3 regions of the Geobacillus lituanicus genome follow, and region 2 is predicted to be linked to each of the others. Evidence: predicted binding sites of a transcription regulator. Region 2 holds the regulator's gene; each other region holds the start of a gene.
What was found. Region 2 encodes Rex, which represses fermentation and respiration genes when NADH is low (regulators of the CRP and FNR family bind a similar motif). Its sites were predicted from a motif close to TTGTGAAATATTTCACAA; they were not measured.
Positions count from the first base shown of each region.

Region 1: a site for Rex is predicted at 1,685-1,702, ahead of nsrR (nitric oxide-sensing transcriptional repressor NsrR). Genes of this name have one in related genera too.
Region 3: a site for Rex is predicted at 4,944-4,961, ahead of ACR1UW_RS10525 (nitrate reductase subunit alpha). Genes of this name have one in related genera too.

Region 1 covers NZ_CP194773.1:1,965,060-1,975,102, forward strand. The annotation lists gene speE (polyamine aminopropyltransferase) at 1-848, opposite strand, end outside; gene ACR1UW_RS09935 (hypothetical protein) at 878-1,072, opposite strand; gene nsrR (nitric oxide-sensing transcriptional repressor NsrR) at 1,176-1,619, opposite strand; gene hmpA (NO-inducible flavohemoprotein) at 1,791-3,026, shown strand; gene purU (formyltetrahydrofolate deformylase) at 3,240-4,142, shown strand; gene ACR1UW_RS09955 (replication termination protein) at 4,252-4,626, shown strand; gene ACR1UW_RS09960 (ATP-binding protein) at 4,786-5,628, shown strand; gene ACR1UW_RS09965 (nitric oxide reductase activation protein NorD) at 5,638-7,548, shown strand; gene ACR1UW_RS09970 (DHH family phosphoesterase) at 7,566-8,804, shown strand; gene ACR1UW_RS09975 (hypothetical protein) at 9,059-9,253, shown strand.
Region 2 covers NZ_CP194773.1:629,038-639,080, reverse strand. The annotation lists gene groL (chaperonin GroEL) at 1-44, opposite strand, end outside; gene groES (co-chaperone GroES) at 163-447, opposite strand; gene ACR1UW_RS03245 (CPBP family intramembrane glutamic endopeptidase) at 803-1,537, shown strand; gene ACR1UW_RS03240 (YdiK family protein) at 1,534-1,713, shown strand; gene ACR1UW_RS03235 (IS1182 family transposase) at 1,824-3,374, opposite strand; gene tatC (twin-arginine translocase subunit TatC) at 3,550-4,299, opposite strand; gene tatA (twin-arginine translocase TatA/TatE family subunit) at 4,320-4,472, opposite strand; gene ACR1UW_RS03220 (redox-sensing transcriptional repressor Rex) at 4,490-5,131, opposite strand; gene moaC (cyclic pyranopterin monophosphate synthase MoaC) at 5,147-5,635, opposite strand; gene abc-f (ribosomal protection-like ABC-F family protein) at 5,731-7,662, shown strand; gene tsaD (tRNA (adenosine(37)-N6)-threonylcarbamoyltransferase complex transferase subunit TsaD) at 8,817-9,830, opposite strand; gene rimI (ribosomal protein S18-alanine N-acetyltransferase) at 9,827-10,043, opposite strand, start outside.
Region 3 covers NZ_CP194773.1:2,067,524-2,077,566, reverse strand. The annotation lists gene narH (nitrate reductase subunit beta) at 1-1,207, opposite strand, end outside; gene ACR1UW_RS10525 (nitrate reductase subunit alpha) at 1,197-4,883, opposite strand; gene ACR1UW_RS10520 (metal-dependent hydrolase) at 5,055-5,558, shown strand; partial or broken gene ACR1UW_RS10515 (alpha/beta hydrolase) at 5,593-5,944, shown strand; gene ACR1UW_RS10510 (bacteriocin-processing peptidase family protein) at 6,091-10,043, shown strand, end outside.

The sequences.
Region 1 (10,043 bases), 1.3 Mb from region 2:
AATGCCGGCAACGCGAAACATTGGCGAAAGATCTCATCGTTCACATATTTCGTGTCATTTGGAATGGTAGTCTGCACCGGAAAATCGAGCGGCCGTTTCGAGCCGATCGTAAAGCTCCACAACCCTCCTGGATACGTCGGCACCACGGCGGTGTACACAAGCACATGCGGGAACAGTTCGCGAATATTGCGGTACGTCCGCTTCAAAATATCCAGATGGAAAATCGGCGACTGGCTTTGGCAGACCATCAGCCCATCCGCTTTCAACGCGCGATGGACGTTGGCGTAAAACTCCGGTGAAAACAAGGCTTCCGCCGGGCCGACTGGGTCGGACGAGTCGATCATAATGACGTCGTAGACGCTTTCCTTCCCTTGCACAAACTTGACGCCATCATCATAAACAAACCGCACGCGCGGATCCGATAAGTTGCCGGAGACGGCTGGCAAATGCTCTTTGCACGCCCGGACGACTTTTTCGTCGATTTCCACCATGTCGATGGCTTCAAGATGAGCGTATTTCGCCGTCTCACGAGCTGCGCCGCAGTCGCCGCCGCCGATGATGAGCACCCGCTTCGCTTCCGTATGAAACTGCAGCGGCACGTGCGAAATCATCTCATTATAAATATGGCCGTCAATCGAGGTCGTTTGCACGACGCCGTCCAGTACGAGCATGCGGCCAAAATCATACGAATCCAAAATCATGACATGCTGATACTCGGACGGCTCGGCAAAGATCACCTCTTTGATCCGGTAGCTAATTTTCAAATTGTCGCGATCATCTTCGGTGAGCCAAAGCTCTCCGTTGTCCATATGCAAGTAAGGTGGCAAAGCGTTTCCTTCGTGTTTCATTGTGACCTCCTTTAGTCATGCAGATGTTTTCACACCTTTCTAATCTTAATATATTCTTCGTCTTGTGGCAAACAAAGGGGATGTGATCGGCCGGTGCCGGACGTATTCATCCCGCCGCCCATGTTTGACGACTGGTTTCGTTTTTCCAACTGATGATCGTTCTTGCCGCCACATCCCGCGCAAAGGCCGAGCGCCAAGGTGCCAATCGCCGCAAAGGCCGCCATCGGTTTCGCATCATCCCGCGTCTTCCTTCCGTAGCGCGATGCTTAGTGATCGTGTGCCTGCCAAACGCCAAAAAACTCTCCAGCTTATAGCCAGAAAGTTTCCTCAACCGCGCCGCTCTTTCAATAAAGAACGAAGCGACGCTCGGTCTTCAAGCAAGTCGGCGAGCGTATACGCATCCAGCACACGCAAAAACGCCTCTAACGCCTCGTGAAGTGCGAAGCGAAGCCGACATACCGGCGTTAAGACGCACTCATTGCCGTGGGCGGCAAAACACTCGACAAGCGATAAGTTTTCCTCCGTTTCGCGAACAACCGCGCCGATGACAATCTCCGCGGGGCGTTTCGCAAGGCGGATTCCACCGTTGCGCCCACGGATCGTTTCAATGTAGCCGAGTTTGCCAAGTTCATAGACGATTTTGCTTAAATGATGCTCTGAAATGGAAAAAGCAGCGGCAATGTCTTTGATGTTTGTTTTTTCTTCTTCATCAAGCGCGCCTAAAAACAAGAGGACGCGCAAGGCGTATTCCGTATAGTTCGTCAACTGCATCGTGATTCACAACCTTTAAGCGACATTCTTGATCCCATTGTACCACACCTGATTCGAACGGAGAATTGTGAACAATTTATTAAAGATGTATTTGAAATATTGCTTTTTCGCAGTGCTCATGGTTGAATAAAAGATGTATTAAAAATACATGTTTTACAAGGGGATGAAATCATGACAACGACAACGAAATTGCATCCAAAAACGATTGAAATGGTAAAATCAACGGTGCCTGTCTTGGAAACACATGGCGAACAAATTACGAAGCGGTTTTATGAACTCATGTTTTCCAATCATCCGGAACTGCTCCATATTTTCAACCACGCCAACCAAAAACAAGGGCGGCAGCAACGCGCCTTGGCCGCAGCCGTGTATGCGGCAGCGCGCTATATCGACCAGCTTGATGCGATTTTGCCGGTTGTGCGGCAAATCGGCCATAAACACCGCAGCTTAGGAATCAAACCAGAACAATACCCGATCGTCGGAAAGCATTTGTTGCTGGCGATCAAAGACGTGCTCGGCGACGCCGCCACCGACGAAGTGATCACGGCTTGGGCGGAAGCATATGAAGCCATTGCGTCCGTTTTCATTCAAGTGGAAAAAGAGCTCTACGATGAGGCAGCGGCCAAACACGGAGGCTGGCGTGACTTTCGCCGATTTGTCGTCGTGAAAAAGGTGAAAGAAAGCGGCGTCATTACTTCGTTTTATTTGGAGCCGGAAGACGGCAAGGCCATCAGTGATTATTTGCCGGGTCAATACGTGAGCGTCAAACTGTCGATTCCGGGCGAGACGTATACGCATATTCGCCAATACAGCTTATCGGATGCACCTGGAAAAGGGTATTACCGCATCAGCGTCAAACGGGAAGCAGCTACAGCGGACAAGCCGGCCGGCATTGTTTCCAACTATTTGCATGATCATGTCCAAGAGGGCGACGTGCTCGAGCTTAGCGCTCCAGCCGGCGATTTTACGCTTGATTTGTCCAAAACGACGCCGGTTGTGTTCATCAGCGGCGGCGTCGGCATCACTCCGCTTTTGAGCATGGCGCATACGTTGGCCATCCGCCAACCGACCCGCCCAGCGGCGTTTTTGCATGCTGCTTTGAATGGCCGCGTGCACGCGTTTGACGAGGAGCTTCGGATGTTGGCGGAACGCCCGTCATTTTCTTATCATATTTGTTATGAGTCGCCATCCGACGAGGACTGCCACCATCCACATTTTGGAAAAGAAGGGCGGATTGACCTTGCATGGATGCAATCCGTGATCCCGACGAAAGACGCTGACTTTTATTTCTGCGGCCCGGTGCCATTTATGAAAACGGTCTACCGCGCCTTAGCAGAGTGGGGCGTGCCGGAAGAACGCATCCATTACGAATTTTTCGGCCCGGCCGGCGATTTGACGAAAGACTGATCACGGGCAGACCAAAGGGTGTCTCCTACATAACGAGACACCCTTTTTCACTGCCATTTTACTCGAGGGGAGATGTTCTTTTGAATATCGCCCCTTCCGCCGCAGGGGCAAAGGCGGCTTTTCTTGCAAAAAAGATGGGCCGTGCAGTTGGCAAGCGGATGATTTTTTTGTATGATGAAAACCAAACGACGGAAAGAAAAGGGAGAGAACAACATGACGACATTTCGCCAACATCGCTGGCAATCATTTTTGCAAGGCTATGAAGATCGCGCCCGCCTGCTCATTTCCTGTCCGGATCGTCCAGGTATTGTCGCCGCGGTCACGTCCTTCTTGTATGAGCAAGGCGCCAATATCGTCGAATCGAGCCAATACTCGACCGATCCGAAAGGGGGTACGTTCTTCCTCCGTTTGGAGTTTGACTGCCCGAACATCACGGAACGAAAAGACCAGATCGAAGCGGCCTTTGCCCCGATCGCCGCTGAATTTCAGATGCGTTGGCAGCTTCGGCTGCACAACGACATTCGGCGAATCGCGATTTTTGTCTCCAAAGCTGAGCATTGTCTGCTTGAACTTCTTTGGCAATGGCAGGCGGGAGAGCTGATCGCCGACATCGCCCTTGTCATCAGCAACCACCCCGACTTGCGCGAGACGGTCGAGTCATTTGGCATCCCTTATGTGCATATTCCGGTGACGAAAGAAACGAAAGCGGACGCCGAAGCCGAACAAATCCGTCTGCTTCGCGACTATCAGATCGACACGATCGTGCTTGCCCGCTACATGCAAATTTTGTCGCCGGCGTTTGTCGCTGAGTTCCCGGGACGGATCATCAACATCCACCACTCATTTTTGCCCGCCTTTATTGGCGCGCGTCCGTATGAGCGGGCGTATGAGCGCGGCGTCAAATTGATCGGCGCCACATCGCACTACGTCACCGACGATTTGGATGAAGGGCCGATCATCGAGCAAGACGTCGCCCGCGTGGACCACCGCCACCATCCCGACGATTTAAAGCGGATCGGCCGCCTGATCGAAAAAACCGTGCTCGCCCGGGCACTCAAATGGCATTTGGAAGACCGGGTCATCATCCACGGAAACAAAACGATCGTGTTTTATTGAACCCAAGCGGGAGAGGATTTTTCCTTTCCCGCATGGTATAATGAAGATAAGCAGGATTTGGCCGCCCAAAGAGCGAAATTTCATCCGTAGGGAAGGAGGGAAAAAGCCTATGGGAGAAAAACGGACGCCCAGCGGTTTTCTGTTAAAACAACGTGCGTTTTTAAAATTGTATTTGATTACGCTCACCGAACAGGAGCGGCTGTACGGACTGAAGCTGCTTGATGTGCTGCGCCAAGAGTTTAAACCGTTCGGCTACCGGCCGAACCATTCCGAAGTGTACAAAGCGCTCCACGATTTGATTGAAGACGGCATTTTAAAGCAAGTCAAGCAGAAAAAAGAAGGCATGAAGTACCAAGAAGTTGTGTACTACCGCTTCGCGGAAGGGGGGCAGGAAAAGGCGAAGCTGTACAAACGCCAGCTCAAGGCGGAGCTTGATCGGTGCGCGGCGCTCATTCGCAAGGCGATTGAGGACAACTTCGGTTGAGAGCGCCTCGTTTTTTCTTTGTTATATTTACATAATATATTTATGGTCTAGTTCTTTTGTTTTGCGTCCCGCCGGGCGATCTAGTAGAATGAGAGGGGAAGATCGCCACAGAGAGGAAGTCAGAAGATGGGAACATGGCCGTTGACGGTCACGAAAGAAATGGAAAAGCGAAAAGAACTGTTCCGCCGCGATCCGGATCGCGCGTTGATTGGAGCGGGCGGGTACAAGGCGGCAGATGAGGCGATCGTGCACGATGCCGCCATTGCGCTCGCGCTTGGGAAAAACGTGCTCTTAAAAGGCCCGACCGGATCGGGAAAAACGCGGCTTGCTGAAACGTTGTCCGCTTTGTTTGGTCAACCGATGCACAGCATCAACTGTTCCGTGGACTTAGACGCCGAAGCATTGCTCGGTTTTAAGACGATCGTGCACAAAAACAGCCAAGCGGTGATCGAATATGTACCCGGTCCGGTCATCCGGGCGATGGAGAAGGGGCATTTGCTATACATTGATGAAATCAATATGGCCAAACCTGAGACGCTGCCAATCTTAAACAGCGTGCTTGACTATCGGCGCCGCCTCACCAATCCGCTCACTGGCGAGGTCGTCGAGGCGAAGCCGACGTTTGGCGTCATTGCGGCGATCAACGAAGGTTATATCGGCACCGTGCCGCTCAATGAAGCGTTAAAAAACCGCTTCGTCGTCATCGATGTCCCATATGTGCAGGGGGAGACGTTAAAATCGGTCATCATGGCACAAACTACATTAACAGACGATGCGTTGATCAACCGTTTCGTCGCCTTGTCAGCCGACTTGCTGGCGCAGGTGCGAAACGGGCAAGTGGCAGAAGAAGTGGCTTCCGTACGCGCCTTGCTCGATGCGTGCGATCTGGCGGTGCATATCCCGCCGCTGCGCGCCATTGAACGAAGCATCATCGACAAGCTCGACGATGAACGGGAGCGGGCGGCGGTGCGCAATATCGCGGAAACATGGTTTGACGAGTAGGAGGCGGCCATGGAACGGTTTATGATGTTCAACGATCGGCCGATTGATCCGTTTTTGGTGATGCAGCTCGCCGATCTCGCCCGAACGCTCGCCCGCCGTCCTGACATGACGGTCGAGTTCGCCGCCCATTCCGGGATGCATCCGGTTAAGCCAACGGTGTACGTCAGTCAGTTTTGGGATGTGTATCCGCCAAAGGAGAAAGAAACGGCGATGAAAAGCGATGTCGCCTTGCGCGTCATCGGCACGCGGCGGCATACGGACCTAGCGGCGGTCCGCGCATTTCGGCAAGCAGCCGAAGCGCACCCATGGCCGAAACTGGCGAAACAGCTGTTTTCGTTGGCTGAGGATCTTCGTGTTGAGGCTCTCTGCGAGCGGGAACGGCCCGGGGTGAAACGTTGGTTTCGCACGCGCCGCCGCCTTTACCGTCGCTACTTCACCCAGCAATGGCAGGCAAACCAAACCCGCGGCGCCGCCGCCGATCAATTTTTGGCGGCGATGTATTTGCGGCTGACCGCCGACTCGCCGCTTGATGACGTTCCGCTCGCTCCGATGGCGGATGAAACGGTGCAGGCGCGCCTTGACGCGCTGTGGCCGCAATGGTTTGACGCGATGTCCACCGCGGATACGGCCCGCTGGGCGTTAGCCATCGTCGCATTGATGGAAGAGGCGCTTGCCGGTGACATGGTGAACGCTTACACCTCGCTTCCATTTGTCGATGACGGGGACGATGAACCGAAGGTGACGGTTCGCGATTTGAAGCGGGTCGATCCGTTGGAAAACCGCGATGCAGCGGAAAATCCGTCAAACGGCAAAGCGCACCAGGAAGTGCTGTCGACGTGGCACCGGGAAACAAGCCGGCCGAATGGGAATTTTCTCCGCTTTGAGTTGGAACGCGGCACCCGCACTGGCATGCTTGGCGACGGGGCGAGGCCGGGGGACGATGGCGACCAGGCGCTCGCCATTGTCCAAGGAACGTCCCGGCCGGCGAAGCGAAACGAATACGGCCTCGAGGCGGCAGCCGCATTCCAGGAACATCGACCAGCCGGAGGCGGTGCTCCATATGGGGAAGCGAACCGCCAGGCAGCCATCATTGTTTTTTCTTCCCCGCCGCCAAGTCGTGACGAACGGGACGAATACCGCAGCAAACAGGCGGCGGCCGCGCCATACCGGAAGCGGCTTGTACGCGTGATGGAGCAATGGCTCGAACACCAACGCAGCACGTGGCGCACGAACTTGCCGGCCGGACGGCTACGCAAACAGCTCATACCGTTTTTCACCGACGAGCGGCCGCGCCTGTTTTACAAAAAAGGCGAGCCAGCGCGGCGGTTCAACGCAGTGTTCGGCCTGCTCGTCGACTGCTCGGCGTCGATGCACGATAAAATGGATGAAACGAAAACGGGGCTCGTTCTCTGCCACAACGTGCTTCAAACGTTGCGTGTGCCGCATCAGATCGTCGGGTTTTGGGAAGACGCCAACGAGGCAACCGCGGCCAGACAGCCGAATTACTTGCAAGTGGCTGTTTCGTTCCGCGAGTCGTTGGACCCATCAAGCGGTCCGGCGATCATGCAGCTTGAGCCCCACGAAGACAACCGCGACGGGCTGGCGATCCGCTGGATGACTGAGCAACTTCTCCGCCGCCCGGAAACGCAAAAAGTGTTGCTCATCTTTTCTGACGGGGAACCGGCCGCCTATGGCTACGAACAAAACGGCATTATCGATACGCATGAAGCGGTGGCCGAAGCGCGGCGGCGCGGCATTGAGGTTGTCAACCTTTTTTTAGGCCGCGGGGCGGATGACGAATCGACGCGGCGGACGATTGAAAACATTTACGGCCGCTTTCGCGTTTTCGTTCCACAAGTGAGCGAGCTGCCCGACCGACTGCTTCCGCTTTTGAAAACGTGGCTGCAAAAAAGCTTGTAACAAAAGGATGGGAATCGATGATCAAACTATTTACCGACAGCGATTTAGACGGAATCGGCTGTGGATTGCTCGCCAAGCTGGCGTTTGCCGAGGTGAACATTTCGTTTTGCTCGTACCGGAACTTGGATGAACGGGTCAGCCAGTTCTTGCAAAGCGAGGAAGCGAATGGCGCCATGCTGTTTATCACCGACCTAGCCGTCGGCCAGGAGGTGGAGCAGCAGCTCGCCGAGCGGGCCAAGCGCGGCGGCCATGTGCAAGTCATCGACCACCACGTGACCGCGCTTCATTTCAACAGCTATCCATGGGGATGGGTCGCGCCCGAACGGGAAGACGGCAAAAAAACATGTGCAACCTCGCTCTTTTACGATTACCTCGTCCGCGAAGGAAAACTGGCGCCTAACGAAACGTTGGATGCGTTTGTCGAGCTCGTCCGCCAGTACGACACGTGGGAATGGGAAGAAAATGGGAATTTGCAAGCGAAGCGGCTCAACGATTTGTTCACCATTCTCGGGCTCGACGGCTTTTGGGAGACGATGAGCGAGCGGCTCGCCTCCGGGGAGGCGTTCGCCTTGACGGAGACGGAAGAGTTGCTTCTGGATATGGAAGAAAAGAAAATTCAACGCTACATCCGACAGAAGCAAAAGCAGCTCGTTCAGCGCTGGATCGGCGATTACTGCATCGGCGTCGTGTTCGCTGAACGCCATCTGTCGGAGCTTGGCAACGCCTTATCCAAACGGCATCCGCACCTAGATTTGATCGCCCTAGTCAATCTCGGGACAAAACATATCGGGTTTCGCACCATCCATGACAATGTCAACGTCGCCGAATTCGCGAAGCAGTTTGGCGGCGGCGGCCACCCGAAGGCATCGGGTTGTTTTGTGGATGACACGACCTTTCCGCTGTTTGTCATCGAGACGTTCCCGCTTGCGCCTGTTTATGGCGATGCGGAACAAAACCAACTGAACAAGCGGGAAGAGGCAGAAGGCGTGTTTTGGACGAATCATCAGGGCCAGTGGTGGTTAAGCCGCCAGACGGAACAGGGATGGACATGGTATGCCGACGGGGGAGAGGCTCGCACCTTTCCCGATGAAGCCGCGGGCGAGCGATGGTTAAAGCGGCAGTTTGCGGCAGGGCTCGCCTACGACGCCGCTGTGCTAGAGTTTTTAAGTGTGCGGCTTGGGCGGGACAAAGACGCCATCCAAGCCGACTATCCGTCGGCTGTCAAACAATACAAACATCAAACCGGCATCGAATAAGGTGCCGGTTTTCTTTGCGGCGACAAGAGAGATCGCTGGCTTTGCAGCATGGCGGCAGGCTGATTCCGACGGTGACAACGAACATACTGAAAGGAGCTCCATAGATCAAAAAAAGAACGTGACACGGCGGCCCATTCCGCCAGCCATTTTTTCATAGTGCCGCGGCACAGAAAATGTTAACATAATTGTAACAGTTTTTGTGTTTAGGAAAAACAGTTTCTGATTATAATAAGTACGTAGGGAGGTGAAGAAGGGTGAAACAGTACGTCTTTTCCTTTTACACAGACCAAGGAAGAACGTCTGTCTGGGATGAGGCGATTCCGGCATCCGGGATGATGGAAGCCTTTTCAAAAGCTCGACGGCTGCTCATCAGGTACAAACAAGAGAAAGGCATACCGGTTCGCGTTCGGTATAAAGGCGTCCGCTATCACCACACCGACATTGCATAACGTTGAAAGTTAAAAAGAAAGGATGGGAGCATGCCTTTCCTGCGACAATCGACACGCAGCGGGTAACGTGCAGTGTTTCATGAACCAATCGGGAACACTGCACGTTTTTATTTTATTTGCATCCGCACGCCATTCAACTCGGCAGGAGAAAGGGACAAGCCCAGCCACTGTCAAACGATCAGGAAGGCGAGACGGATGCGGAAAATGATTGCGGTGAAACACATACCGCTCGGGCACAAGCTAGGAACGGCGCAAAAACCAAATTGGCGACGACTCTTGATTTTTTTTGGTATGACACAACAAATATGGACGAGCCCGCATCTCATCATCGCGCACTCCTTTATAACAAACTATAACGGATTTCCAGGTGGCGGGGAGTTCAGCAACCAAATATGTCCGCTGCATGCGTATGCTGCAAAAGCGCTCATTCATGACGGATGTCGTTGTTTTTTCGCTTTTTGTCTCACTATCAAAAGATTACTTTTTATTGAGACAAAACCGAATATAACTTCCTATAATTTATATTATGTCTACTAAAATTTAAAAAATATATGAGTGGCTTTTGATTACCACTACTCTTTCTTTATTTGAATTTGATAAAATTCTTCGCTAAATTGTTTGTCTTGTTTCAACCATCTAAAATAAGTTCCTAATGTAATTCCAACTGTTTCACATGCTTGATGAACGCAATAACTTTTTCGATATTCATCGATAAAAGCTTTTTTTCTTGCTGCAACAGCTTGTTTTGTTCTTTTTACAATCCGTCAAACCATCTTGTTTGGATAGCGCG
Region 2 (10,043 bases):
ATCGCACGGCGCGCTTCTTCGCTGAACTTAATTTCCTTTGCCATACCCCGTTACCTCCTTATGAATTTGTTTCACTGCATGCCGTGAAAAAGGTAAGTATTCGTGTCATAAAGTTAAGGATATGTCAGTTTTCCGGAATGTTTATGTGGTGAACGCAATATATTAGCGGATGACAGCCAAAACGTCGCTTTCGCGCAAAATTAAGTATTCTTTTCCGTCGTATTTTACTTCCGTGCCGGCGTATTTCGAGAAAATGATGCGGTCGCCGACTTCAACTTCCGGCGCAACGCGTTGGCCGTTGTCAAGCACGCGGCCTGCACCGACAGCGACAACGCGGCCTTCTTGCGGCTTTTCTTTCGCCGTATCCGGCAGCACGATGCCGCTAGCCGTTTTTTCTTCAGTTTCCACGACTTCAATGACAATGCGATCGCCTAATGGCTTCAACACGGGAAACAACCTCCTTAACGATAGTTTTCGCCGTTCTTATTAGCACTCATCATTATTGAGTGCTAACACACTTATAATATTAATGAACTCTTCTCCGTTTTGCAAGTAGGAAATACAAAAAAATAACTGTTTTTCTCTCCTAAAGAAGAAAGAGCAAAAGGAGCCGGTTGTTTTGCCTCTACTCCCCATCCGCGCGGAGCCCGTTTTCATTATTTCACATTCCTCGGACTGATAAACGGCTCCGGTTAATTTTTTTTACGGCGGTCAGGTGGGATGCGAGGATGCAGTTTTCTTACTATTTTCGCCGAACATGTGCTACAATACGGATATATTTGAAATAAAGGGGTAAAACGATTTGAAGCGCCGTTACTGGTATGTCATCATCACCTATATCGCCATGCAGCTGTCCTCCTTTGTCGGTGTGCCGCTCCTTCGCGCCCTCGGCGCCGGCCAAGGCGCGCAAACACGTCTCGAAGCAGCGAAAATTGCCTCCGGCTATTGGGCGGTCATCAGCTTTTTATTGGCTTTTGCCATCATTTTATGGCTGCTGCGCGGCGACCGCGATGAACGGACAATGCGGCGGCTGCCGCTCGCCTCGTCATGGATGTGGGCGATCTCGGGCGTCTTTTTGGCGCTTGCCGCGCAAAGCGTTGCCGCCAACATCGAATGGCGTCTATTGGGCATTGAGCCGGGCTCGGAAAACACAAGGCAAATCATCGACATCATCCGCCTGACGCCATTGCTCGTCGTCGTCACGTCGGTCATCGGCCCGGTTTTGGAGGAACTCATCTTCCGCAAAATCATTTTTGGCTCGCTTTATGAAAAATACAACTTTTGGTTGGCAGCGCTGGCCAGCTCGCTTCTGTTCGCTCTCGTCCACATGGAGCCGGAGCATTTGCTTTTGTACACGTCCATGGGGATGGTGTTCGCCTTTTTATACGCCAAAACCGGACGCATTTTCGTGCCGATGTTCGCCCATGTAGCAATGAACACGTTTGTTGTTGCCGTTCAAATTTTGTTGGCTGATGAATTGGAAAACATGATGCGCCAAGCGGAACTGCCGCTGGCCATTTGGAGGATTTGGCTATGACGCGCCATCCGCGGCTGTTTTCTGTTCCGTATTTCATCTTGGGCTTCCTGTTTACGTATTTGGCGATCGAAAGCGTTCATGAAACGATTTGGAACGTCTCAACCATCGCGTTGGCGGCGCTGGCCGCTTTTGATTTCGGCACCGCCTTTCGCTTGTTCTTCACACCGAGACAATAAAGGGGCTGACCCAAAAGTCCGCCAAAAAGCGGACTTTTGGAGTCAGCCCTCTCTGGTTTTTGTATATTTTACCAAACGGAACAAAATTCCGACTCTGTTCTCCCCCTCATTTACGCCACCAAGGACAATTGCTTGTCCCTAGCGGCTTTTTTGAGAAGATTGTGGGCAGCACAAACCAGCCCCCATTCGATGGAAACTTTTTGGAGGCCTCGCAGGACAAAGCGACGAAACCCGCGATTTTGTTTGATTTGCCCAAATACACTCTCAATGTCGGTTTGGCGTTGGCGGTATCGGGCTTGCCCTTCTTCACTCTCCAACCGTTCGCGGGCTTTCTGTTTTTGTTCATGATAGACGGGGTTCCATTGCGTGGTTCGTCCATACTTGGAAGTCGTGCAGGCCGAACGGAACGGACATCCTTCGCATTCATGGCATTGGTAGTGTCGGGTGACCGAGGTGTATCCTGATTCCGTGGTCTGTTTCGAAGTTCCGGTGCGAACCAGCTTTTTCCCATTGGCGCAAATCCAAACGTCTTCTTCTTCCACATAGGTCCAATTCTGCTGATGATGCGGATTTTTCTTGACCTTGCGCGTGTTCTCCTTCTCATACGTATGGTACTTGATCAAGGCCGATATGTGCTTCTCTTCCAGCTTCACGTAGTTCTCTTCCGAGCCATAAGCCGCGTCAGCGATCAAACGTTCGGGTTCCACGCCGTACTTCTCTCGAACGGTCTCCAAATGCGGGAGAAGACAACGAGTGTCGCCCGGCCTCTGATGAAGGGAATACCCCAAAATAAATTGGCCGGAAGAACCCACCTGTACGTTATAGGCCGGCTTGAGCTGGCCGTTTCGCATGTGATCCTCCTTCAACCGCATGAAGGTGGCATCCACATCGGTCTTGGAATAGCTGTTGCGATCCCCGCATACATGGAGTTGGTGTTCATACTTTTCACTGCGGGGCAAGTAGTCCTCCTTCATCTTCTTGATGGCCTTCTTCAACGGTTGGTTGTCCGGCTCGGCCTCCAACCGTTTTTCCCACTCCTCGGTTTTCTTTCGGATTTCTTCTGACGTAAAGGCCGGCGAAGGGTCGATGTCTTCCGCCTTTTCTTCTTCCACGATCGCCTCGATCTGGGCAATCAGCCGATCGACATTGGCTTGGAGTTTCTCCTGGTACTTCTCAGCCGATTTGCGCCAAACGAAGGTGTACCGGTTGGCATTCGCTTCAATTTTCGTTCCATCCACAAAATAATCTTCCATCTTGACATAGCCGTCGGCCACGAGCAGCGTGATCATTTCCCGGAACAGGTCGTCAATCAGGTCTTTCATCCGCTCCGAACGAAACCGATTGATGGAGCGGAAGTCCGGCTTTTGAAATCCACTTAGCCACATGAGGGGAAGGTGGACTTCGAGCTGCCGTGCAATCTCACGGCCATGATACATTTTTTGGGTGTAAGCGTAAAGGAGAATTTTGGTCATCATTTTCGGATGATAGGCGGAGGCGCCCCCTCCTTTGTAGTAAGCAAGAAACGTCTCCATCGGGATGCGTTCAACCATCTCATGAACCACGTGGGCCATGTTATCCCGTGGAATGAGATCGGCGATGTTGCTTGGCAAAGAGAGGTTGTCCATGGTATACTCTTTAAAGGAAATATGATCATGTTTCATAAAAGAATCGCCCTTCTTTCGGTGGTAGTGGTTTTGGTGACTCTATTCTACCAGAAAAAAGGGCGATTCTTCTATATTTGAGGCAAAAAAGTGGGGGCTGATCCCAAAACGCATTCGTGTTTTGGGTCAGCCCCTTTTGCCTGGCGCCGTATGAACCGTCCTCTTGATGCTGCCCTCAATATGGATCGCCGCTTCCTTCCTCCGCCGCTAATTGCGCCTTTCGATAGCCGATTTTGGCAACCCAGATGCTCCCCTCATACAAAAGCGTCAGTGGAATCATGACGATCACTTGCGACAACACATCCGGCGGCGTAATGGCGGCCGCTAAAATAAGCAGCGCCAAATACGCATACTTGCGGATGCGAACAAGAAGCTGCGGCGTAATAAGCCCTAAGCGGGTGAAAAACAGGACAACAATCGGCAGCTGAAACACGATGCCAAACGGCAGCACGAGCTGCAGCAAAAACTGAAAATATTCATTAATGCCGATCATCTGTTGAATGCCGAGCCGTTCCGCCAGCTGATTCATAAACCGGACGACAAATGGAAACAAGACGAAATACGCAAAACCAACCCCGGCTAAAAATAGAATGATCGATGCTGGAATGTAGCTGAGCGTTGTTTTCCGCTCTTTTTCATACAGCCCCGGACTGACGAACGCCCAAATTTGATAGAGCAGCACCGGAGCGGTCAGTACAGCGGCGATGACAAAGGCAAACTGAAAATACACTTTGATCGGGTCGGTGAGGCGGAACGCGTTCATCGTCAGCTGTTTCGCTTCCGCAGTGTGCTGCAAATACACAATGACGTCATCGACAAAAAAGAAGCTGGCTACAAGCGCCGCAACGAAAAAGAGAAGCACGATGATCAGCCGTTTCCGCAGCTCTCCGAGGTGTTCATACACGGACATTTCTTTGTCATTCATCGTTTCCCCATCCTGCCTTGTCATCGGTCGGTTTTCGTTTCTTCGTCATCAGCGAGCCCTTTTGTGGCGTCTTTAAACTCGCGAAGCGACTGGCCGAACGACCGTCCCAACTCCGGCAACTTTTTCGTGCCAAACAGCAACAAAATGACAAGAACGAGCAACAAATATTTCATGTGTTGTTCTCTCCTTTTTACGATGGCGATGGATAGTTTTTCAAAAAATAGACGAGCGACTGCAGCTCAATGGCTAAATCGATATGATGGACGCGAATATGGTTTGGCACGTTCAGCCGCGCCGGAGTAAAGTTTAAAATGCCTTTAATTCCTTGCGCGACAAGGCGGTCGGTCAGCGCTTGAGCTGCGGCGGCCGGCACGGTTAAAATCGCGACCGGAATGTCGCCGCGAAGCCGCTCCTCCAGCTCATCGAGATGATAGACCGGCACCCCGCCGACTGTCGTTCCGACCTTCCGTTCATCGACATCAAACGCCATGACAATTTTCGTGTTGTTATTTTTCGAAAAGTTGTAGTTTAAAAAGGCGGTGCCTAAATTGCCGACGCCAAACAGAGCGACTTCGGTCACTTCGTCCTCTTCAAGTGTCTGGCGGAAAAACGACAACAAATAATTGACATTATACCCGTATCCTTTTTTGCCGAGCGCGCCAAAATACGAAAAGTCGCGGCGAATTGTCGCCGGATCGACTTTCACCGCCTCGCTCAGCTCGGCGGAGGACACGCGCTGCTTCCCTGAGGCATGTAAATTTTTCAAAAACCGATAGTATAACGGCAGACGCTTGGCAGTCGCCTGCGGGATTTTCGGTTGTTCGTTGCTCATCGTTTCATCCCCCAGCTAATCGGTTTTCCGTCGATAATGGCCGGACTTCCCGCCCGTTTTCTCGACCAAATACGTTGGACCGATCGTCATTCCTTTATCGAGCGATTTGCACATGTCGTACACAGTCAATGCGCATACCGAGGCCGCCGTCAGCGCTTCCATCTCCACTCCTGTGCTCCCTTTCGTTTTGACCGTCACGGTAATCACAAGTTTATACGCTTCCGCCTCTTTTTCCCAAGCAAAGGCAATATCGATGCCTTTTAACATAAGCGGATGGCACATCGGAATGAGATCGGCCGTTTTTTTCGCCGCCATGACCCCGGCCACCTGGGCTACCGCCAGCACATCACCTTTCTCAATGGCATTGTTCGTCATCTTTTCATAAATCTCTTCGTTGACGGTGACGCTCGTTCTCGCCACCGCTATCCTGACCGTATCTTCCTTGTGTGTAATGTCGACCATTTTCGCCCGGCCTTGTTCATTGAAATGCGTAAACGATGCCAAGACAATCTCCTCCATTTATCACTATACACCATTTTTCGTTATCTGTCTTTGACCGTTTTCGCGACTTGCGTTAAACTATTCGCGAGGTGACGGACATGATCATTTTGCAAGTGAATGGGCTCACGAAATATTTTGGCGCTGACCTTATTTTATCGAATATAAAACTAGAAATACAGTCCCGCGCCCGCATTGCTCTTGTCGGCCGCAACGGCGCAGGCAAATCGACGCTGCTGAAGATCATCGCCGGCGAACTTTCTTCCGACAGCGGTGAAATCATCAAGCCAAGCCATATCAAAATCGGCTATTTGGCGCAAAACAGCGGGCTCGACTCGTCACGCTCCATTTGGGACGAGATGCTGGACGTATTCGCGCCGCTCCGGGCGATCGAAGCGCAGCTGGCAGAGCTCGGCGCCCAGCTTGGCGACCCGGATCTGCTCGCCGATCCGGCCCGCTACGAAAAAATGCTTCAAGCGTATGACAACCTGCAAGAGCAATACAAAGAACAAGGGGGCTATCAGTATGAAGCCGACATCCGCTCTGTTTTGCACGGGCTGCAATTTTCGTCATACGATTACCAAACAACGCCCGTTTCCTCGCTAAGCGGCGGACAGCGGACGCGGCTCGCCCTTGGAAAACTGCTGTTGGCCAAGCCGGACTTGCTCATTTTAGACGAGCCGACGAACCATTTGGACCTCGATACGCTCACATGGCTCGAGCAATATTTACAGGCATACCCCGGCGCCGTTCTGCTCGTTTCCCATGACCGCTACTTTTTGGACAAAGTCGTCACCGAAGTGTACGAGCTGTCCAACGCGACGCTTAAGCGGTATAGCGGCAATTACAGCCGCTATTTGGAGCTTCGGGTCGAGCAATACGAACAAGAGCTAAAACGATACGAAAAGCAACAGGAGGAAATCGCCCGCCTTGAAGACTTCATCCGGCGCAACATCGCCCGCGCCTCGACAACGAAACGGGCGCAAAGCCGGCGAAAGCAGCTTGAAAAAATGGAGCGGCTTGAACGCCCGGCCGGAGATGAAAAATCAGCTTCTTTTTCTTTTGCGATTGAGCGGCCGAGCGGCCATGAGGTGCTCACCGCAGAGCAATTGACCGCCGGCTATCGCGAAGGCGCACCGGTCATCCGCCAAATCAGCTTTCGCATCACACGGGGGGAGAGTGTCGCCTTGGTCGGACCAAACGGCATCGGCAAGTCGACATTGTTGAAGACGATCGCCGGAAAGCTCCCAGTTCAATCCGGAAAGCTCCGGTACGGTGCAAATGTGAAAATCGGCTATTACGACCAAAACCAGGCGGAACTGTCGACAAACAAACGAGTGCTCGACGAGTTGTGGGACGCCTACCCGGACAAAACCGAAAAAGAAATTCGCACCGTGCTCGGCAACTTTTTGTTTTCCGGCGACGACGTCTTAAAACCGGTTTCCGCCTTAAGCGGCGGAGAGAAAGCACGCCTGGCGCTCGCCAAACTCATGCTGCAAAAAGCCAACGTTCTCTTGTTGGATGAACCGACCAACCATCTCGACCTTGACAGCAAAGAGATGCTCGAGCAGGCGCTTGTCGACTATCCGGGAACGATCTTGTTCGTCTCCCACGACCGCTATTTCATTAATCGCATCGCGACAAAGCTGTTTGAACTCTCGGGCGATGGGCTTGTCGAATATTTAGGAGACTATGACTATTACGTGGCGAAAAAAGAAGAAATGCGCGAATTGGCGCGCCTGGACTCCCACCCGCCCGCATCACCGGACAGCGGCGAAACAGCCAAATCCACATACGAGCAAGAAAAAGAGGAAAAAAGACGACAGCGCCAACGGCAGCGCCGTCTGGAAGAGATCGAAGCCGAGATCGCCGCACTGGAAGCACAAATCGCTGAAACCGAGCAGCAGCTGTGCGACCCGTCTGTATACGGCGATTATGAAACCGTGCAGCAGCTCACGCAAGAAAACGAAAAGCGGAAACAGCAGCTTGAAACGTTATTGGCCGAGTGGGAACAGCTCTACGCCTCGTTTTGAGCCAATCCGCTGCCAGGGAACGCCAACACGGGCATCTAGCGGCTTCATGTGCACTGCTCGTGCGCATCACCGCGCCAGGCCGATCACAGGCCAAACTCATTTAGCAGCCTTTTGCCTTGTTCATGAAAGCTGCTTCTTAGGTGAAGGACGATGACTGACAAGAGGGTGTCCCCAAAGGATTGGAACACCCTCTTTCGTTGCATATATATGCTTGCTGTTTCTGCCGCACTAGACGTGCGCCTATCTTGAAGGCAGGCGACCTTTTAGGTCAGCCCCGTTTTTGTGTTAATCACATTATCCACAAAGAAATCCACACTTTTCTGTGCAAAACAGAAGTTATTCACCGACTTTTCCACATTATCCACAACCAATCCCTTTCCTCTATGAAAAAATGATTGTGTATTGCACTCCTCGCCGTTATCATGTTTTTTTTACTTTTCCACATTGTCCACAACCTATGGATAAAACTATGCACAACAAGTCCCCACCCGACGGCCATTCCGCTTGCCAAACAAAAAAGAGCAGACCGCCTGCCCTAAGCGATCCGCTCTTTAAAAGGATTTTTAACTTGAGAAAAGTGCGTTTTGGGCCGGTTTTTCGTCAACTACCCCCACTTAGCTAACGCTTGAAGTGGGGGCTTGCAACTCCCCAGAAGTGCAAACGGACTTCATCCTCCTTCCTTGACTTGGGGTTGCATCAGGGGGCAGGTTGACGACTACCCAACGACGCAGGTCATGCCTGCATCGTTACCGATTCTCTCGGTGTGTCTGTTGGCAGTACTTGGCTTCCACACACAACAGACGGACCTACGCTCGATGTTTTACGGTTACAACGTTTCCTGTAACCAACTCCATACATCGAGTAGCAGTTATTGGAGTGCCTTTATTGAACGGTTTTCTCCACGCCTTTATTATATCATACACAAAAGAAAGGGGGAACGCGCATTCCTCTCCCACTTACTCCCTTTGGTCGTTGAAGTGGGAGTCTCCTGCGCGAAATAGGATGAAATCCCCAACCTCCTAGAAGGCCGGTGACAAACTGCTGTCACGAGCAAATCAACGGCATTTCGCCAAAAAAGAAGGCTGATTCCACAGTTTTTCTCTAATTGAGAAACAAGTGGAGCTAGCAGTATTTTGTACTAAATCACCGACCTTCTAGACAAGCGGCAAGCTTGGATTGGCGTTGAGCGCCAAATCAGCCCGCTTTCCTTGTTGATATAACACGGTTCCCGCAACGGCAATCATCGCCGCATTATCGGTGCATAGCGATAACGGTGGGATGACAAGCTCCACATCGGGGAGCTCTTTCATTTTCTCCTGCAGTGCAGCCCGAAGCCCGCGGTTGGCCGCCACCCCACCGGCGAGCAGCACTTGTCGTACGCCGTATTCTTTGGCGGCCTGCACCGTTTTCGTCACCAGCACATCGACGACGCTGGCCTGAAAGCTCGCGGCCATCTGTCTCGGATCGATCTCCTCGCCGCGCTGCTTCGCGTTGTGGAGCGCATTGAGAACCGCTGATTTTAAGCCGCTGAAGCTGAAATCATACGAACCTTCCTCAAGCCACGCTCGCGGCAAATCAATCACGGGCTCGCCCTCATGAGCCAACCGGTCGATGTGCGGTCCTCCTGGGTACGGAAGGCCTAAAGCCCGCGCCACCTTGTCATACGCCTCACCAGCAGCGTCGTCGCGCGTCTCGCCAATGACTTGAAACGCCCCGTGGCCTTCCATGTAAACAAGCTCCGTATGCCCGCCGGAAACGACAAGCGCCAACAGCGGAAATTTCATCTCCGCCACGAGCTGGTTGGCGTAAATATGACCAGCAATATGATGCACCCCGATGAGCGGCAACCCGTGGGCAAACGCGAGCGCCTTTGCGGCGTTCACCCCGACAAGGAGCGCCCCAACCAACCCCGGTCCGGCCGTCACCGCAATGGCATCAAGCTCGGAAAACGATACGCCAGCCTGCCGCATCGCTTCCTCCATGACGAGTGTAATTTGTTCGACATGATGGCGCGAGGCAATTTCCGGCACAACACCGCCAAACCGCCGATGGCTTTCCATTTGCGACGCCACAACATTCGATAAAATCTCTTTTCCGTTTTTCACCACGGCCGCCGCTGTTTCATCGCAGCTCGTTTCAATACCTAGTACATGCACGTTTTCATTCATGTCAGTTTCACCCACATCACTAGCGCATCTTCAAAATTGTCCGGATAATACCGTTTGCGGATGCCGCCATTGCGAAACCCAAGCTTTCGGTACAACGACTGGGCGACATGGTTCGAGACGCGCACTTCCAGCGTCATCGTCGCCGCCCCATGCTGCTTGGCTGTTTCCATAAGGCGGCGCATAAGCGCTTCGCCGAGTTTTTGTCCGCGAAAC
Region 3 (10,043 bases), 1.4 Mb from region 2:
TGCGGATGTGCGCCGTATCGCCCGCCGTCAGCAAATTCGCCAAATATTCGATCGGAATGCGCATTTCATCAATGGCCGGGAAGATGTCATCGGCGCTCGCTTGGCTTCCTTTTCCTTCGATCGTATTCATGATCGGGCTCAGCGGCGGAATGTACCATACCATTGGCAGCGTCCGGTATTCCGGATGCAGCGGCAAAGCGATTTTCCAGTCGACGATCATTTTGTAAATCGGCGAGCGCTGTGCGGCGGCGATCCATTCGTCTGGGATGCCCGCTTCTTTCGCGGCGGCGGCGACGGCTGGATCGTTTGGATCAAGGAAAATATCAAGCTGGGCGTGGTACAGCTGTTTCTCATCTGTGACGCTCGCCGCTTCTTTCACTTTGTCAGCGTCATACAGCATCACACCGATGTAACGGATGCGGCCGACGCACGTTTCCGAACAAATCGTCGGCATGCCGGCTTCGATGCGCGGGAAGCAGAGCGTGCATTTTTCCGCTTTGTTCGTTTGCCAGTTGAAATACACTTTTTTGTACGGACAGCTTGTGACGCAATACCGCCAAGCGCGGCAGGCGTTTTGGTCGACGAGGACGATGCCGTCCTCGTCGCGTTTGTACATGGCGCCTGACGGGCAGCTCGATACGCATGACGGATTGAGGCAATGCTCGCAAATGCGCGGCAAGTACATCATAAAGACATTCTCAAATTCCGTTTGGATCGCCTGCTCCATTTTGACAACGTTCGGATCACGCAAACCGGTGATATGGACGCCGGCCAGATCGTCTTCCCAGTTCGGCCCCCATGACAGCTCCATCCATTCGCCGGTGATGCTTGATTTCGGCCGCGCCACTGGCTGGTATTGTTTTAGCGGGCTGTTCGTCAACGTTTCATAGTCGTAATTCCACGGTTCGTAGTAATCGTCGATCGTAGGCTGGTACGGATTGTAGAACAAGTTGACGAGCCGCATCGCTTTCGAGCCGGATTTGAGCCGTAGTTCGCCGTTTTTCAACTCCCAGCCGCCTCTATACTTCTCTTGGTTTTCCCATTGTTTCGGATAGCCGATTCCGGGTTTCGTTTCAACGTTGTTAAAGTACATGTATTCAGCGCCGGGGCGGTTCGTCCATGTGTTTTTGCACGTGACGCTGCACGTATGGCAGCCGATGCATTTGTCCAAATTCATCACCATGCCGACTTGCGCTTTAATCTTCAAGCCAATCAACCTCCTCGAGTTTGCGGATGACGACGTACAGGTCGCGTTGGTTGCCCGTCGGTCCGTAATAGTTGAATCCGTAGCTTAACTGTGCATATCCGCCGATCATATGCGTCGGCTTTACGTGGATGCGCGTCGGGCTGTTGTGCGTGCCGCCGCGGTTGTTTGTCAGCTTCGTGCCCGGCACGTTAATATGGCGGTCTTGCGCGTGGTGCATAAACGCCATGCCGCGCGGCAGCCGGTGGGAGACGACGGCGCGGGCGACGACGACGCCGTTTTCGTTGAAACATTCGATCCAGTCGTTGTCGTTGATGCCGGCTTCGGCCGCATCATCTTTGTTCATCCACACGGTCGGCCCGCCGCGGAAAAGCGTCAACATCGGCAAGGAGTCGAAATACATGCTGTGGATCGACCATTTGTTATGCGGCGTCAAATAGTTCAAGATGACTTCCTTTCCGTTTTCTTTCGGGCGTTTGTTTGAAAACGGACGGTGCGGCAAGACCGGTTTGAACGTCGCCATCGTTTCGCCAAACTCGCGCATCAGTTCATGATCGATGTAAAACGACTGCCGGCCGGTCAACGTCCGCCACGGGATGAGCCGTTCGACGTTCGTCGTAAACGGCGAGTAGCGCCGCCCGCCTTTTTCCGAGCCGCTGAACGCCGGCGAGGTGATGACCGTTTTCGGCTGGGCGGTGATTTGTTCAAACGTAAAGCATTCTTCCTCGCGTTCTTTCGCTAAATCGGCCAATTTCAAATCCGTCTTTTTCTCAAGCGCCTCCCACGCTTTCACCGCCATTTTGCCGTTTGTAGTTGATGACAGCGTCAAAATCGCTTCAGCCGCTTTTTTCGCTTCGCTGATATCCGGGCAGCCGTCGGCGATGGAAGCGCGCCGGACAGTGCCGAGCCGGCGTTTCAACTGTTCATACTCGTCTTTCGCTGACCAGGCAATCCCTTTTGTGCCGATCGGCTGGCGGGCGACGTTCGGACCCAGGGCGGTCATTTGATCGTAAATGAGCGTATAGTCGCGCTCGATGACATGAATGTTCGGCATCGTTTTGCCCGGAATCGGTTCAGTTTCGCCTTTGCTCCAGTCTTTCACTTCACCGAACGGCTGCGCCAGCTCTTGCGCCGTATCGTGCAACAGCGGAGTGGCGACGACTTCTTTCATCGGCTTTAAGCCGGCTTGTTTGGCGACATCAGATACGGCTTTCGCAAGTGATTTGAAAATATCCCAGTCCGAGCGCGCTTCCCAGAGCGGAGGCACGGCTGGATTGAACGGATGGATGAACGGATGCATATCCGTGCTGCTTAAGTCATGTTTTTCATACCATGTCGCTGCCGGCAGGACGACATCGGAGTAGAGCGCTGTGCCGGCCATGCGGAAGTCCAAGTTGACAAGCAGATCGAGCTTGCCTTCCGGCGCTTCATCGCGCCAGCGGATTTCTTCCGGGCGCAGGCTGTCGCGGTCATCGTTTAACAAGCCGTTCGTCGTGCCAAGCAAATGTTTTAAGAAGTATTCGTGCCCTTTGCCGGAGCTTGAGATTAAGTTGGCGCGCCAGACGATCAAGTTGCGCGGAAAATTCGCCTCGTTGTCCGGATCTTCGATCGCAAACTGCAATTCTTTCTTTTTCAGCTGTTTCGCGACGTAGGCGCCGATCTCTTCCGGCGTGCGGGCTCCATGGCTTACTGCTTCGTTATACAGCTCGATGCCGTTTTTGTTAAACGTCGGGTACGACGGCAGCCAGCCAAGCCGCGCGGCCAAGACGTTGTAATCGCCAGGGTGTGAATAGCGCGCTTTTTTGGCCAGCGGTGAGATGAGCTCATCGACCGGCCGCTCTTCATAGCGCCATTGGTCGGTCGCAAAGTAAAAGAATGACGTGCCGTTTTGCAATTTCGCTGGTCCGACCCAGTCGCGGGCGGTGGCGATTGTCTGCCATCCTTCCACCGGCCGCAGCTTTTCCTGCCCGACGTAATGGGCCCAACCGCCGCCATTCACCCCTTGGGCGCCGACGAACAAGACAAGGTTCAAGACGGCGCGGTAAATCGTATCGGAGTTGAACCAATGGTTGATCCCGGCGCCGACGATGATCATCGACCGGCCGTTTGTGTCGATCGCGTTGTCGGCAAACTCACGGGCGATTTTCACGACGAGTTCGCGGTCGACGCCGGTGATCGCTTCTTGCCATGCTGGCGTGAATGGCACCTCGTCATCGTACGAGCGGGCGACTGTGCCGCCGATGCCGCGGTCAATGCCGTAGTTGGCCAAAATCAAATCATAGACGGTCGTGACGTAAACGTCTCCTGTTACGGTTTGCACTTTTTTCACTGGAACCGCGCGTTCGATCGTTTTTCCGCCCTCAGCGGTGAAATATGGAAGCTGGATCGAGATGACTTCATCTTCGCTCCCTAAAAACGACAGGCGTGGCTCAAGCGGCTGTTCTGTTTCCTCATCAACAAGACGCAAGTTCCATTTTCCTTTGTCTTCCCAGCGAGCGCCGATCGTTCCATTCGGCACGACAAACGAGTCGGTGTTTTCATCATAGATGACCGGCTTCCATTCGGCATTGTTCGTTTGTTTGCCAAGGTCTTTCGCCAACAAGAAGCGGCCGGCCGTCCATGTGCCGCCGTTTTGTTTTAAGGTGACGACAAACGGAAAATCGGTGTACGTTTTGGCATATCGTTCAAAATATGGAACGGTCCGTTTGACGTAATATTCGTTTAAAATAACATGTCCCATCGCCATCGCCAAGGCGCCGTCCGTCCCTTGCTTCACCGACAGCCAGTCGTCGGCGAATTTTGTCGACTCGGCGTAATCTGGGCTGACGGAGACGACTTTCGTGCCGCGGTAGCGCACTTCGGCTAAAAAGTGAGCGTCCGGAGTCCGGGTGAGCGGGACGTTCGAGCCCCAGGTGATGATGTAGCCGGCGTTGTACCAGTCGCTTGACTCCGGCACGTCCGTTTGGTCGCCCCAAATTTGCGGCGACGCCGGCGGCAAGTCGGCGTACCAATCATAGAAGCTTAACATCGGCCCGCCCATCAGCTGCATGAAGCGCGATCCGGCGGCATGGCTGACCATCGACATGGCTGGAATCGGGGAGAAGCCGACGTTGCGGTCCGGGCCGTATTTGACGACCGTATACAATAAAGAAGCGGCGACAAGCGTCAATGCTTCATCCCAGCTGACGCGCACGAATCCGCCCTTCCCGCGCGCCTGTTTGTAGCGCTTCGCTTTTTCGCGGTCTTCAACGATGCTTTTCCACGCCTCAAGCGGGTTGTTTGGATGATGGGAGAGCGCCTCGCGCCACATGTCAAGCAAGATGCCGCGGACATACGGGTATTTGACGCGCAGCGGGCTGTACATATACCATGAGAAGCTCGCGCCGCGCGGGCAACCGCGCGGTTCAAAGTCCGGCATATCCGGCCCGGTCGACGGATAGTCGAGCTGCTGTCCTTCCCAGGTGACGATGCCGTTTTTGACGTAAATGTTCCAGCTGCACGACCCCGTGCAGTTGACGCCATGGGTCGAGCGGACGACTTTGTCGTGCTGCCAGCGGCGACGGTACGCATCTTCCCAGGCGCGGTCGCCGTAGGTTGTTTCGCTATGGCCGTCGGCTTGGCGCTCGATCGGCCGAATATATTTGAAACGGTTGGCAAGCGGAGATCGTTTTCGTTTCATTTGCTTCACTCCTTATTAGCGTTGTGTACTTTTAACTATAGCCATGATGTTAATAACGCGATGTTAACTTTGTCACACTTTGCATCATTGTCACAAATCCGTCAAAAAAACGAACGAATATTCTTTTCTGTGGTATAATGGGGAAAACGATAAAAGTTTGAGGGGATTTCGTTGCGATACTCCAGCCATGTCATTGCCACATTATGCCTCGGCGCGGCGGCGGCCGCGCATACAAAGCTGCCGTTTACCGCCGCCTATACGGCGGGGCTTGTCATCGGCAGCCTTCTTCCTGACATTGACGAGCCGTCGTCATACGTCGGCCGCCGTTCGTTCGGCGTCGCGGGGAAAGTAAAAGAAGCGTTCGGCCATCGCGGCATGACGCATTCGCTCATCGTCTGGGGGGTGCTTGCCGCCCTCGTCTGGCGCGACTCGGCGTCGCCGTTTACCGCTGGGCTCGTGCTCGGCTACTTGTTTCATATTGTGGAAGACTTTTTTTCTGTTCAAGGGGTGCCGCTGTTTTGGCCGTTTTCGTCCAAGCGGTGGAAAGTGCCGCTCTATCGGACGGGAAAAGGGATGGAGAAAGCATTGGTTGGCATCGCTTGGATCGCATTCGTCTATTTTGGCGTCAACGGCTTGTTTCACGAATGGTGGCGGTCATGGTTGTCGATGTGGTAACGGCGTCCGATCAAAAAAAGGAAAAAAGAGGTGCGGCGGCGAGCTGCCGAGGTATTCTGGATTCGATCGGTTCGGACTTGAAAAATCCGGATGTGAAAGAGCTGGCATACGAGAAAACGCCGACCGCTTCGCTTCTTCAGCTGGCTAGGCTGATGGCACAGACAAAAGCGAAACTCGATCGCATCGTCTGTCCGGCGTTGATTTTTGTCTCCGACGAAGATCACGTCGTGCCGCCGGGAAACGCCGACATCATCTTTCAAGGCATTTCATCGACGGAGAAAGAGATCGTCCGCCTCCGAAACAGCTACCATGTGGCGACGCTCGATTACGACCAACCGATGATTATTGAACGGTCTCTCGAATTTTTCGCCAAGCACGCCGGATAAAACGAATCGGTATATGGCTGATCCTGTTCAAAGGAGAGGCCATTTTTTGTTTGTCGGTATTTTTGTGAAAAAATATGTGGCTGTTTTGCCGGGCTTGTTCTACACTTAATAAATAGCTGGAAAAAGAATAAGGGAGTTTTCTTTGTATGAATCATATCAAACCGATCGCATTGCTCGTTGAAGAAAAACGAATCGTGGATGCCCTTGCCCAGGTGCGGCCGCATTTAGAAAACATGGGATTGTTTCAATGGCGGCCGCTCATGGCTTCGTGGGACGAGATCGAACCGTTTCGGACGCTTGTCCGCCTGTTCGACTACGCGCTTATGTACCGGCATAGCGGGCTTGTCGCCCGGTACGCCCACCGGAAGTTCAACACGCTGCAGACGCTCGCGTGGTTGTGCGACGAATGGATCGATCAACGCCGGCCGCTCGATGTGGAAGAGGCGCTCACTCCGCGCCTGACCGCCGCGCTCGAAGGCCGGGTGGAGGAGCCGAGGGAAGCGATCGCCCGGGCGGCGTTTGCGTTGGTGCGCGCTTTATTGGATATGCAGCGGATCGATGAGGCGCACGAATGGATGGATGTGGTTGCCCGCTATGAGACGGCGCCGATGCATGACAAGTGGGGCTATTTTTATATCGAGACCGGCGACCGGAAGCGCGCCGAACAGGTGATTCGCGCCGGTCTCGACGACTCGGAGCGCGGCGATATGTGCTATTTGCTTCTTGCCGATTTGTATGCGCTCGATGGCCGCCACCGCGAGGCGCTTGCCGTTTTGGAAGAAGGAAAGCAGCGTTTTCCGCAAGTGTTAGCGTTTTACGCTGAGCGCGTGCGCCGCCTGCGCGATGTGCGCGCCTACCGCGAGGCGCTCGCGGCGATGGAGGAACTTGACCGCCTGAATCCGCTTCATATGCATCGCCGTTATTTCGCCCATTTGCGCGCCGAACTGTATTACCAGCTTGAGGAATGGGAGAAGCTTGAATCGCTTGTGAAAGCGGAGCCGCAGCTTGAAAAAACGCCGTACGCCCGCGCGCTTGGGCGGCAAGGGAAACGGTCGGTGGCGCTGCCGCTTGTGCCGGTCGTGCAAAAGCACAACTATTGCGTGCCGGCGAGTCTGGAAATGATGCTTCGATTGCTTGGTTCCCCCCGCACGCAGGATGAAGTGGCCGAACATATTTTTGATGTGCGCGGATCGAAGCTGTCCACGACCGTACATTATTTGGAAGATCTTGGATTTGTTTGCCGCTTTTTCATCGGCACGCTGCCGCGCTGGAAGCGGCTCATTGATGAGGGCGTTCCGGTGCTGTTGAGCGTCGATTACGAACAGTCATCACACGTCCAAGTGCTGTTTGGCTATGACGAACGGCTCGAGGCGTTTTATGTGCAAGACCCGAATCTGTTTGATCCGTTTGTCGTTTCCGAGGACGAGCTTGCCAAGTGGTATGCAGGGACGCATTATTTGTCGATTGTGGCGCTTCCCCGGGAAAAAGCGGCGCTCGCCGCCGAGCTTCCGGAGGAGGAGGACCGCTATTTCCGTGAGCTGCACGCGTTGGCTGAAAAGATGGACGAGGACGAACAGGCGCATTTCGCCGCCTTTGTCGCCTTTTTGCGCCAGCATGAGCACATCCCGTACACATGGCTGTATGTCATGAAGCATTTCGGCAGCGACGAGGCGAAGCCGCTTGTGTTGGATTACACCAGGCGCGTCTTGAGCGAGTATCCCGAACATAACGACTTGCTGCTGATGGCGGCGAAAGCGTACGTCTACACGCAAGAAATGGAGAAGGCTGAAGACGTGCTCAAACGGGTGAAAGGAAAGGCGCAAAGCCCGCTCTACCATTATTTGCGCGGGCGCATTGCCTTTTTTGCCAGCCGCTATGAAGAGGCGGCCCGCTATTTTCGCACCTCGCTCCAGTTGGACCCAGACCAGCCGGAAGTGTGGAGCTATTTCGGGCTCACCTCGGCGTACGCCGGTCATATCGAAAAAGGGCTCATCTCTTCGCGCGTGGCAGTCAGCCTGTATCCGGGCGATTTGTTTATCGAAACGAATCACGGTGTGCTGTTGTTCCATGCGAAGCGGTTCGCCGAAGCGCGCGACTGGTTTGATCGTCTTGTGCGCCGCGAGCGGCGGGATGCCCAGCTTTGGTATGAGCGGGCCCGCTGCGACATGGAGCTCGGCCGAAGACGCAAGGCGGAACGCGGCTTTGGCGTCGCCAAAGCGCTCGACCCGCAGGAACCGCATCCGTATTTGATGTTGGCTGACTTGTATGATGATGCCGGTGATCGGGAAAAAGCGAAAGCGGTGCTGGAAGAGGGGCTGGCCGCTGCTAGACGCTTGGCGCCGCTTTACGTCCGTCTTGGCGATCTCTATATGGAGGAAGGGGAGGCGGAACAAGCGGTTTCGTGCTACAAAGAGGCGGTCCGTCATGACCGCGATGACGTGTTCGCCCATCTCGGCTTGGCGTCTGCCCTTGCGGAGCGCGGGGATATGGATGAGGCGCGCCGGTATGTGATCGAGCAGCGCGCCCGTTTTGCCGCCAACAGCGAATATTGGCTGAACGCGGGAAGATGGCTTGTCGCCCATGGGTTCGCCGACGAGGAGGAAGGACGCGAGACGGCGCTGTCGTGGTTGGAAGAAGGGTTGCGTCTGGCTGAGTTTGAGGCGGAAGAAGCGTACGAGTTTTACCTTGATCAGCTGGCAACGCCGTCTTTAGAGGAACGCGGCCGGGCGTTTTTAGAGCAGCTTGTCTCGGCTCGCCCGACACTCGCTTCGGCCCATTCCGCTCTCGGCGCCCTTTATGAACGGCAAGGCCGACTGTCGAAGGCCATGGCGTTTTACCGAGAAGCTGCCGCCATGGGCCATGCGCTTTCCCTCTTCCGGCTCGCGGAGCTGTGCGCCTCGCTTGGACGCCACGAAGAGGCGAAACAACAGTATGAGGCTTGTCTCAAAGCCGATCCATCGTTTGTCCTTTGCCATTTTCGCTTAGCTTCACTCTATGAGGCGGAAGAAAACGAAGAGCGGCAGCACGCGCATTTGCTTCAGGCGGTGCGCTTGGCCCCGAAGCGCATCGATATGGAGCAGCTTGCCGCGATCGCGGAGCCTTCCGCGCTTCTCCGCGCGTTGGCTGACGCCCGTCCGCATGCAGGGGAGGCGTGGTATTACGACAGCCTTGGATATGTTTATGGAGCGCTTGAGCGCCGCGATCAAGAAAAGGCGGCCGTCGAGAAGGCGCTTGCTCTTGACCCGGACCATCCTGAAGTGCTCCGCCATTGGGCGATGGTGCTGATCGCGGAAGGAAGCCAAAAAGAGGCGGCGAAACTGCTCGAACAGTTGATGGTGCGCCATCCGGACGATGAATCGTTGTACCCGTTGTATGTGGCTCTCTTTCCGAAAACGATGCGCGGCTTAGGGAAGCTGCGCCATCGACTCGAGCGGCTGAAGGCAAGCCGCGAGGCGAAAAGCGTGATGTATCGGAACACCGCCTCGGCTCTTTTCCCGTATTTTGGCGAGGAGCAGGGGGGGCATGACGAACCGGTGCGATGGTGGACAAAAGCGAAAGAATGGGTCGGCACCGTTGTCTTGTTTTCGATTGTGACCGATTTCTACGACGAAGCGATTCGCCTCAACCGTAGCGATGCGGAAGCCTACAGGCGGCTCGCCCGCTTATATGCCGCGCTCGAATTGGACAGCGATGCCGTGAAAACGTGGCGCAAAGCGCTCGCCCGCGTTTGGGATCCGTCTTTGGCGCAAGAATTTGTGGAATATTTATTGGCCGCCGATGAGGAAAGAAAACGCGAGGAAGCGAAGCGCTGGCTGGAGCGGCTGCTGGCTGATGACCCGGATGATGTCGACCTGCGCGTGTTGCAGGCGGTCGTTTGGCTTCAAGAAGGACAGCGCGAGAAAGCCGAGCGGCAGCTCGAGGAGATTGTGGCGGAAGAACCGCTCGCCCGTGAGGCGCTCATGTTGCTTGGCGAGCATTATATGGAAACGGGCCGCTATCAAGAAGCGGCGGCGCTTTGGGAGCGCTATGCTGATTGGTATCCTGAGGATGAAGAGTTCCATATGCAGCTTGCGGCTGTTTATGAAGAAGCGGGGCGCAT